Regions from separate parts of the Cytobacillus sp. BC1816 genome, predicted to be linked through region 2. Evidence: riboswitches for the same ligand, from Rfam matches in the RefSeq annotation. Region 2 holds a riboswitch; the other holds the start of a gene.

Region 1 (4,954 bases), 2.6 Mb from region 2:
CATTTGATTAATTTCATAATGGTGCATTTTTTTAGTCAAGCTGCCGTATAGGCAGCTTTTCTGATTTATAGGTGTGTTTAGATATTGAAGGAATAAAACATTAAATATAGAATACCTTTTTGAAGGAAAAAAGTGTAATTTTTAAACTAAATACGGGGGAATTTACATTAATAAAATCTTCGTTAGCATTATTTTACTCATTCTGGTTGGATGTGAACCTAATTTTGCAGAAGGGTCGAATGGTGAATTGGCAAAGCAGTATCTTTTGGATAAAGGTTACTCAATAAAATCTTATGAAGGAAGCCAGATATATTCATTTTCAAGGCAGGAACTTACTGATATGCCTCACGTTTCTATATGGGCCAGGCAGACTGTTCAACCAGATCCATACATTGAGGAAGATATTATTCAGGAAATTTTTATTGTAAAAAATCACCCATTAAGCAAAATTTACGGAATAGAGGCTGAGCTTAGGGTTTTCATTTTTGATGGGCAGGTAATTGGCGGCATTTCATATCCAGCAGATGATACTATGGGCGGATGGGGTTATTCATTAAATGGCAAAACAGCAGAAGAAGTGCAAGATAATGATCTTGAAAAATGGATCGATGAATGGGAGAAGAAATATGGAGAAGAAGGGTCATAATCATGGAAAGACAGAGTAATTCTAATTCTTTAATCCTCGTAATCCACGAAATCTATGGAATTAATCAACATATAAAGAGTTTTTGCGAATTATTATCAAAGCAGGGTTTTGATGTGACCTGCCCCCATTTATTAGAGCGGGAGAAACCTTTTGAATACTTTCAGGAGGAAGCTGCTTATCGCCATTTTATGGAACAAACAGGTTTCGACAGAGCTGCCCAAAAAATTAAAGATTTATTATTAGAAGTTAAAGATGAATACGAAAAAATATATATCATTGGTTTTAGTATAGGGGCAACTGTTGCCTGGCTGTGCAGTGAGGAAGAATGTGTTGATGGAATAGTTGGATACTACGGTTCAAGGATTAGGGACTATTTAGAGTTAACGCCCCAGTGTCCTATAATGCTATTCTTTCCGCAAGAAGAGCAGTCTTTTAATGTTGATGAGTTACTATTAGACTTAGAAAAAAAGAATATTAAAGTACATAAATTCACAGGAAAACATGGATTCAGTGATCCGTATTCTTTCAGATATGATGCAAAATCAGAACAAGAAGCATTTAGCAGAGCGTTGGATTTTTTATTGCATATTGATTGAGGAATTATGATGCTAACCTTGAGTGTTATCACCAGGGAATTTTAATAAAAGTTTACAAGCACGTTCAATATTCTTCATACAAAAATGCTAATTTAGATTTAGCGGGGATAGCATGTGTGGCTATCATTGTATTTGGCGCAGGCGGAGCCAAATGCCTTTTTTGTTTTGCTTATTTTCAACTTATAAAATTTACTTTTTATTATGCAGCCTCCATAAAGGATGAAGTGGGAAATGTCTAATATTTTAAGGAGAAAAATTTTAACATCCATTCTTAGCAGTGTGTTATTTGCACTGATTTTTTCAGTGCTAACAGGCTTTGATATGAATGCTTTTCTTAATTTATATTATTTAAATTTTTTGTTTGTCGTTACCTATGGAGTAATTACTTCGATATTCAGTGACTGGTTGAGCAAGAAGATTTTCAATGCTAGCACAAATCGTGAAATTGCCTCTTTTTTATTCCATTGTCTATTTGGTTCAGTTTTAAAAGAACTTAGTCTTGTTTCTGCTGTCTCTTTTTTCATCATTGATCGTGTACTGACAAAGGCAGAAATAAGGTGGTGGTCAGTAAATACAGCATTATCCGTGATCGTGCTTATATTTATCATTGCTATTAATATTGATTTCCAATAACAAGTGCAAGAGCAGAAAAAACATTGAATTCCAGCTCTTTTTGGCGTGTTAAAGAGGCCATTTAATTTTGCCGGGAAAACTTAACTATTTACAAAAATTATCTCGAAATAATATAATGATCTAGTGATCTATGCTTAATCTTATTTTAAGAACGGGGGACCCAATATTTACAGCGGAGTTTCCGCTTGGGGTGAATCCTACTATGGAAGGGCTTACTGTTTCCGCAGTCCTAACCCGAAAGCTAACCTCGTCAGCGTTTAAGGAAACATAAGAGAATATGAAATAGTGTGAATTGACAAAACCCTCATTTTTGTCGATTTTCTTTTTTATCAGGATCTCATCTTTGTTTCCCTTGCCTGCGCAGCACGTATCAAACTAACAAGAAGGTAGGGTAATTGATGAAAAAAATTAAACTAAGTTTAGCCACTCAAATTTTCATCGGTCTTATTTTAGGGATCGCTGTTGGCGGTATTTTCTATGGAAGTGAAACGGCGCAAAGTGTCCTGCAGCCATTTGGCGATCTTTTTATCCGCTTAATTAAAATGATTGTTGTTCCCATAGTACTATCAACAATTATTGTTGCTATTGCTGGTGTTGGTGATTTGAAATCTGTCGGGAAGCTTGGCGGTAAATCATTGACTTACTTTATTGGCATGACTTTGGTTGCTATTGTGGTTGGCCTCATTGCAGGTAATGTTATTCAGCCTGGTGCCGGTTTGAATATGGACAGCCTGCAGCAGAGTGACATTTCAAGCTATGTCGAAACCAATAAAGAGCAGGAAGGCAAGTCGATAGCAGATACATTTTTGCATATCGTACCTACTAATCCTGTACAAGCCATGGTTGAAGGCGATATGCTGGCAATTATCTTCTTTGCCGTTGTATTTGGCCTTGGAATTGCAGCAATTGGGGATAAAGGAAAACCGGTACTGAGATTTTTCGAAGGTACGGCAAAGGCCATGTTCTATGTGACAAACCTATTTATGAAGTATGCACCAATTGGAGTATTTGCCTTAATAGGTGTAACGATTTCCAAGTATGGTTTTGCCTCATTAATTCCTTTGGGCAAGCTTGCACTTACTGTATATGGAGCCATGATCTTCTTTGTTCTTGTTGTGTTAGGGATAATGGCCAAAGTTGTCGGGTTCAGCATCTTTAAATTATTGAAGATGATTAAAGAAGAATTGATTTTGGCATTTTCAACTGCAAGTTCTGAAACGGTGCTTCCGAGAATCATGGACAAAATGGAGAAAGCGGGAAGCCCGAAACATATTTCGTCCTTCGTTATTCCAACAGGCTATTCTTTTAACCTGGACGGATCCGTTTTATATCAGGCCATTGCCTCTTTATTTATTGCACAGATGTTTGGGATAGAATTAAGCATAGGACAGCAAGTTACATTAATGTTAGTTCTGATGGTTACATCGAAAGGAATGGCGGGCGTGCCCGGCGTATCCTTTGTCGTGCTGCTGGCTACATTCAGCACAATTGGATTGCCTGCAGAAGGCCTTGCCTTTATTGCCGGCATCGACCGTATCCTTGATATGGGCCGAACAGCCGTTAACGTGGTGGGGAACTCACTTGCGGCTATTGTTATTGCTAAGTGGGAAGGTCAATTTAACCCTCCAGCAGAAGAAAGATTTGAACAAGCTTCATAATATATTGGAAAACACTAACAAATGGAAACGTATTTGTTAGTGTTTTTTTTGTTTCTTTGTGCCATTCCAAAAAGAGAGGAAGATGGAGCAGGTTCGGACAGAAAAATGTGGGAAAACCAGGTGAACGAGTCCGAAGGTGGAGCAAGTTCGGACAGAATAGCGGGAAACCAACGTGAGAGAGTCCAAAGGTGGCTTATGAATAGTTAATGCTGCTCCACTTTTATCAAATAGCCCTTAAGGTCATAATTATATTATAATGGAGTAAAAACTAGGAGGAGTTAACTTGGCAATGGGAAATATGGAGCTGTCACAAGAACAGCGTGAGGAACTGCTGGAATCTCTGAAAGTACGTTTTGAGAAAAACATGCACCGCCATGAAGGTGTGGAGTGGGCTGATGTACAAGCGAAGCTCGAGGCTAATCCTGAAAAACTGTGGTCGCTCAGTGAAATGGAAGCAACTGAAGGTGAACCGGATGTTGTCCGCCATGATAAAGAGACGGACGAATACATATTTTATGATTTTTCAGCTGAAAGTCCTAAAGGCAGGAGAAGTGTTTGTTACGACCGTGCAGCGCTGGAGGCACGGAAAAAACACAAGCCGGAAAACAGCGCTATGGATATGGCAGCGGCCATGGGCATTGAACTTTTAACAGAAGAGGAATACCGGGAGCTTCAGGAGCTTGAACATGTCGATAAGAAAACCTCGAGCTGGGTACAAACACCTGAGAATATCAGAAAACTTGGAGGGGCTATCTTTTGTGACCGCCGCTACGACACTGTTTTTATATATCACAATGGAGCCGATTCCTATTATGGGGCAAGGGGTTTCCGCGGCTCGCTGAGGGTTTAGATTCATTGCAGCAATTTTAGGGAGATGACTTCCTGAAGACTGCACTTTAACGAACATATTCTGTATTTCGCTGCCATTACGGCGGCTCTTTTTGTAAAAACGGGCAGTATAGTCGAATATAGCACCAAATATCTGAATAATACAATATAAAGGAAACCCATAAGAATGGGAGTGTCGTACTTGAAAATATTGGTCACTGGTTCCACAGGCCAACTAGGTTCAGCTTTGCTTAATCAACTAAAAGATTCTGGCTATAAAGTTAAATTAACTTCTAGGAGAAAACCTGATGGAATAGGACATTTCGAGTGGATTTATAGCGATTTATCGTCAAGTGAAGGAGTAGAAGAAGCAGTAAAAGATGCAGATGTAATCCTTCATGCAGCAACAAGCCCAATTAAAAATTCTAAAAGTGTAGAGGTTTCAGGCTTTAAGGAGTTATTAAAAAAAGCGCAGCACGTGAAACATTTTATTTATCCGTCAATTGTTGGGATTGATGAAATACCATTTAACTATTATAAGCTAAAATTAGAAGCAGAAGAATTGCTGAAAAAGAGCTCTATCCCTCATACAA
Region 2 (4,954 bases):
TCATAATTATATCGAATCTGCTGGCCTTCTGTCGTCTTAATTGTTTCATTTCCAACAATTTTAAATAAAGTCTCATATGCAAACCGGTTATCAAAACCCTTCTTAATCAAAGCGTTTGCAAGTGCAATCGGACTCACATTACTTTTTAGCGCACCCACAATCCAATCCTTCAGTTCATCTGATATCTGCATAATCTTCGTCATCATCGTCCCCCTGTATGACTCACTGAAAACACCCGTTGGCCAGATATAGAAATATATGTATTTTATTATACTATTATTAAAGAAGGAACTGAATCGATTTACCTGGTAATTCTGATAGTTCTAATTTTATATAAACTGATTCTCTTTAGAGTGCCATTATAAATTCTTATAGATTCATGAGGACTGTTTTCTCAGCGCTGCTCTCATTTCGGCTTCATGAAGCATTCATGACGACCATCTTCTTCTCACTCCTCGATTTTTCAGCTTCATAATGCATTCATGACAACCATTTTCTTCTCACTCTACGACTTTTCGGCCTTATGACCTTCACAAAAAAACAGGATAGAGCATCCCACTCTATCCTGCACCGGCCATTTTACTTATTACCCTCGACATTTCTTCTCATTTTCGTTAAAACATCGTCAACAATTCTCAGCTCTTCCTTCGTTATGCCCGATGTGACGATCGAGTGAAACTCCTCTGTGATGGGATATACATGCTCACTGAGATTTTTGCCATTTTCCGTTAGATAGACATTCAGAGATCGGCTGTCCTCTTTATTCATGCTTTTTTTGATAAACCCTTTCTTTTCAAGACTGCTCAGCATTCTGGTAATGTTGGATTTATCTTTGTCCAGCCGCCTGGCGATTTCGTTTTGGCTTAATCCGTCTTCTTCCCAGAGAAGCATAAGAATCAGGTTCTGCTCCGGGGCAATATTTAAGTGGGCTAATTTATCCTTAATATAGCTTGTTAAGGTAAGGTCTATTTGATGGATCTTAATGCTTATATAGTCATTAAATCTGGTTTTCATTTAATATCCCCTATCCTCTTTATTGGTGGAAAATTTTATTGAATTTAAATAATTCTGTCATATACACCAGATAACTTTCCTTTACTTATCCAATCATGATTTTCTCTTCAGCATATTTAAAATTAGCTTTTTCTCTTTTTCTTGCAAGTGCGAATGCAAGAGTTAAAGGACCCACCCTGCCTGCAAACATCATGAATGCAATTAATTGTTTTCCTAATGGACTCAGTTCCGGAGTTAATCCAAGAGACATCCCCACAGTGCCGAAAGCAGAAATAACTTCAAATAAAAGCATATTCAGCGGTGCATTTTCTGTCAAAGAAAGAAGAAATAGAACCAAAGCTATTAATCCCATAGAATATACTGTAATCGTAAAAGCCCGAAAAATTAATTCCTTCGGGATTCTTCTGCCCATCAGATTAACTTCTTCATCTTCTTTGATGAGGGCTCTGACAGCAAGCAGGATTAAAGCAAAGGTTGTTACTTTAATGCCTCCTGCCGTTCCGCCTGATCCTCCGCCAATAAACATTAGAAGCATGGTAATAAGCTGAGAGCCCATTGTCAGCTCACCTGTGTTAAGCGAATTAAAGCCTGCTGTTCTTGGAACGACTCCATGAAAATAAGATCCTAAAAGTTTTTCCTTCATTCCCAATTCACCAATTGTCGCGGGATTATTGAATTCTAAAAGAAATATGAAAACTGTGCCTAATATATTTAGAATCAGTGTCATCAGCAAAACCAATTTCGTATGAAGAGAAAGTTTCCGCAAGCTTTTATTGACTTTTAAATCAAGCAGCACGATATAGCCAATTCCTCCGATGATAAACAGCGAGCTTAACGTCAAAATGACAGGAAAGTCCCCTGCATAACCGGTAACACTGCTAAAGTCGCCCATAATATCAAACCCGGCATTATTAAAAGCTGAAACCGAATGAAAAGCCCCATAATATAAAGATTTCGGAAATCCAAAATCTTCAGCCCACCGAACAGCCAAAATTATGGCACCAATTGCTTCAACAATCAGAGTAAAAGCCACTACGAATTTTACGAGACGGACCATCCCTTCAATTGTAAGCTGATTTAATGATTCCTGTATCATCAGCCTTCCCTTTAAGCCAATATTTTTCCCAAGCATAATGGCAATGAGAACTCCAAATGTCATAAAACCAAGTCCGCCTATTTGTATAAGAGCCATAAGAACCACCTGGCCAAAAACAGTAAATGTTGTTTGTGTATCGACGACGACTAAACCTGTCACACATACAGCAGAAGTTGCTTCAAATATGGCATCAATAAACGATAAATGATGCCTGTCACTAGTTGAAAAAGGGAGCATAAGCAGCAGGGTGCCAATTGCTATAAGAATTAAAAAGCCAATAGACAAAGCCTGTGCAGGATTCATCCTGATCCATGTGCTGGGCCGCTCAATTCTTCTTTTCCTTCTGGTTTCTTTGTACATGGTCCATAATCTCCTTCATTAAAATGGTAAACATCATTGAAAAAGCTTACACTCCATGCCTCTCAAACCGGCCAATCCCTTTATTGTGTCCCATTACAATCAGGACATCACCCCTTAAAATGACCTCTTCAGCTGGAGGAGTAACGATTATTTCCTTCCCGCGCTGAATCCCTACGATATTACAGCCATACTTAGCCCTAATATTCAATTCAGACAGAGATTTTCTGGCAATTTTATCGGTGGCCACAATCTCAACCATACTGTAATCTTCAGACAGCTCAATATAATCAATCATCTTTTCCGAAACAATATGGTGGGCAATCCGCTTAGCCATGTCCCGCTCCGGGTGGATAACTCGATCGACGCCAATTTTATCGAGCACCCTGGCATGATACTCATTATGTGCCTTTGCCCACACCTTTGGAATCCCCATTTCTTTTAATAACAAGGATGTCAATATGCTGGACTCAATGTTTTCACCAAATGAAACAAATGCATGATCAATATTCTTAATCCCTGATTGCTTTATAGCAGCTTCATCAATGCCATTGATTTGAACTGCATATGTCACAAACTGTGCGTATTGATTTACTTTCTCCTGGTCGACATCAATTGCGAGCACTTCCACTCCCAATTCATGAAATTCCTTTACGAGACTTCCGCCAAAGCGGCCTAAACCAAATACAGCATACTGTTTTTTCATTGAAGAAATTCCCTTCTTTTTGAAAATGAACACAAAAAAACCACTCTTAAAAAGAATGGCCAATGGTTTCCATCAACCCTTCTCTCGATTCGGCTTACGGAGTTAGCTGTCGGATTAGGGATTGAGAGTATCCCTTCTTAGCTTTAATATGCTAAGATTCACCCCAAGATAAACCAGGTTTATCAAAATTGGTTCCCCCGCTCATAATGATTCAGCAAAAAGGTTTACTATGAAATTAATAAGTATAAATTACTCCCATGGAAATCTCTTGTCAATCTTTTTTTAACATAGTATGTAAAATAAAAAGCACCTCCCTGTAACGGAAAGTGCTTTCCCAAAGATTATTCCCAAATTGCTGATGCCCACTCGGGATAATCTATAAATGGATTGCGGTTATGCTGGTAATCAGAATAGATAATTTCGTTTCTTCTCCGCTCGTTATCGTCTACCGGATCTTCCTTATGCCACTCAAGCAGGACAGACATTTTGCCATGATAAGGAGCAGAGCCATTATTGACCAGATTGTTGAGCTCCAGATCCACTTCTCCGCTGTCTCCTTCATAACGGACGGCCATATAAAAAATCATCCTCGCAACATCGCCTTTTACTTCATCCCTGGGTTCCCAGGAATCTGAATCATAGTAGTTTCCCAGTGCCTCTGAATGCTGGGTGCCCCCATCGTCAAAGTCAAGATTCCCTCTCGAACTATTTACAGAAGCATCTGTTGGCCGTAAATGATGCAAGTCTGTTCCTGCACCCATTACAGTTCCAAAGTCCCCGTGAGATTTAGCCCAAACATGCTCCCTGTTCCAATCATTGACGCCAGAACCATTGGTAAATTTCCCCTGAGATCGGCCAGTATACAAAAGAATGACGTTATTGGGATTTCCAGGATCTTCATCGGTCTCGCGCAGTGCTTCCCATACATTCGAATAGGAAATTTCCGTGTGGTCATCAATGATAGTATGGAGGGCTGTTTTTAAAGCCTCCCCTGTTTTTCCGTTTGCAGCATCATAATATCCTCCTGGTTCAGGGCCGGGATCGGCTGTTCCATCACCAGCTTGTTCGAAGGCCGTCCCATCTTTAAGTCCCGGATGAGAAAAATAGGCGGTAAGCGTTCCGGTTACCTTAATTTTTTCTCCAATCAAAGATGGATTGGATTTTAAGCCAAAAGCTGAGCGAAACGCGGAAGGAATTTGAACATAAAGCATCCTGGCTGTGCTGGTCTCTGATGGACTATCAGCCAGGGCCAAAGCATAATCATTTGGAAACCCGCTGGAAATAACCATATTTGCCGCAGTCGGCTGTCCAACCACATAGCCTTGAACCGTTTTGGAAGTGTTGTTTTGAGTATTGATTCCCTGTGAAACCGAATAAGGTGATGACCAGGATCCATCCCCGGCAGCTGCCCTAGTGATAGAATTTTGAATGGGCTGCATCACGATCATAATGACAGTAACCAGAATAAAAGTTAACAGCAGGCCTTTTTTCTTATGATTCAGCATTCATTCGCCTCCATATTTTTTTGAAAGGACTTATAAATGATCAGAAAAGCCACAATCTTCTCCAAGTATAAATGAACACCTTCGGCCATATCATGAGGTTTTGGTCCCAAAACTTTACTTTTCACACAGAATTTACAAAACTCAACTACGATGCAATGCTTACTTTTTTAAAATGCCCAGATACTGAATCCAAGGACCAACATCAGTCCTGTATCTACTTGCCAATACTCGTGAAATCTGTGAAATATGCGTAAGGTCATGAACTGCCCAAGTGGA

Evidence for each region. A riboswitch is a leader RNA that binds a small molecule or an ion and turns the genes downstream of it on or off. The one in region 2 is predicted to bind cyclic di-AMP.
Region 1: linked by a shared signal. The riboswitch ahead of ACR42H_RS03440 (cation:dicarboxylate symporter family transporter) and the one ahead of ACR42H_RS17130 (potassium channel family protein) in region 2 are both predicted to bind cyclic di-AMP.

Annotation. Positions count from the first base shown of each region.
Region 1 covers NZ_CP195611.1:625,038-629,991, forward strand. Annotated here, with positions in the region: gene ACR42H_RS03415 (NAD(P)H-dependent flavin oxidoreductase) at 1-11, shown strand, start outside; gene ACR42H_RS03420 (hypothetical protein) at 248-646, shown strand; gene ACR42H_RS03425 (dienelactone hydrolase family protein) at 646-1,242, shown strand; gene ACR42H_RS03430 (hypothetical protein) at 1,239-1,481, shown strand; gene ACR42H_RS03435 (hypothetical protein) at 1,474-1,875, shown strand; cyclic di-AMP (ydaO/yuaA leader) riboswitch at 1,997-2,146, shown strand; gene ACR42H_RS03440 (cation:dicarboxylate symporter family transporter) at 2,274-3,533, shown strand; gene ACR42H_RS03445 (DUF4256 domain-containing protein) at 3,823-4,383, shown strand; gene ACR42H_RS03450 (SDR family oxidoreductase) at 4,564-4,954, shown strand, end outside.
Region 2 covers NZ_CP195611.1:3,377,983-3,382,936, forward strand. Annotated here, with positions in the region: gene ACR42H_RS17115 (2OG-Fe(II) oxygenase) at 1-206, opposite strand, end outside; gene ACR42H_RS17120 (MarR family winged helix-turn-helix transcriptional regulator) at 580-1,014, opposite strand; gene ACR42H_RS17125 (TrkH family potassium uptake protein) at 1,100-2,470, opposite strand; gene ACR42H_RS17130 (potassium channel family protein) at 2,517-3,173, opposite strand; cyclic di-AMP (ydaO/yuaA leader) riboswitch at 3,250-3,400, opposite strand; gene ACR42H_RS17135 (endonuclease) at 3,515-4,678, opposite strand; gene ACR42H_RS17140 (DinB family protein) at 4,838-4,954, opposite strand, start outside.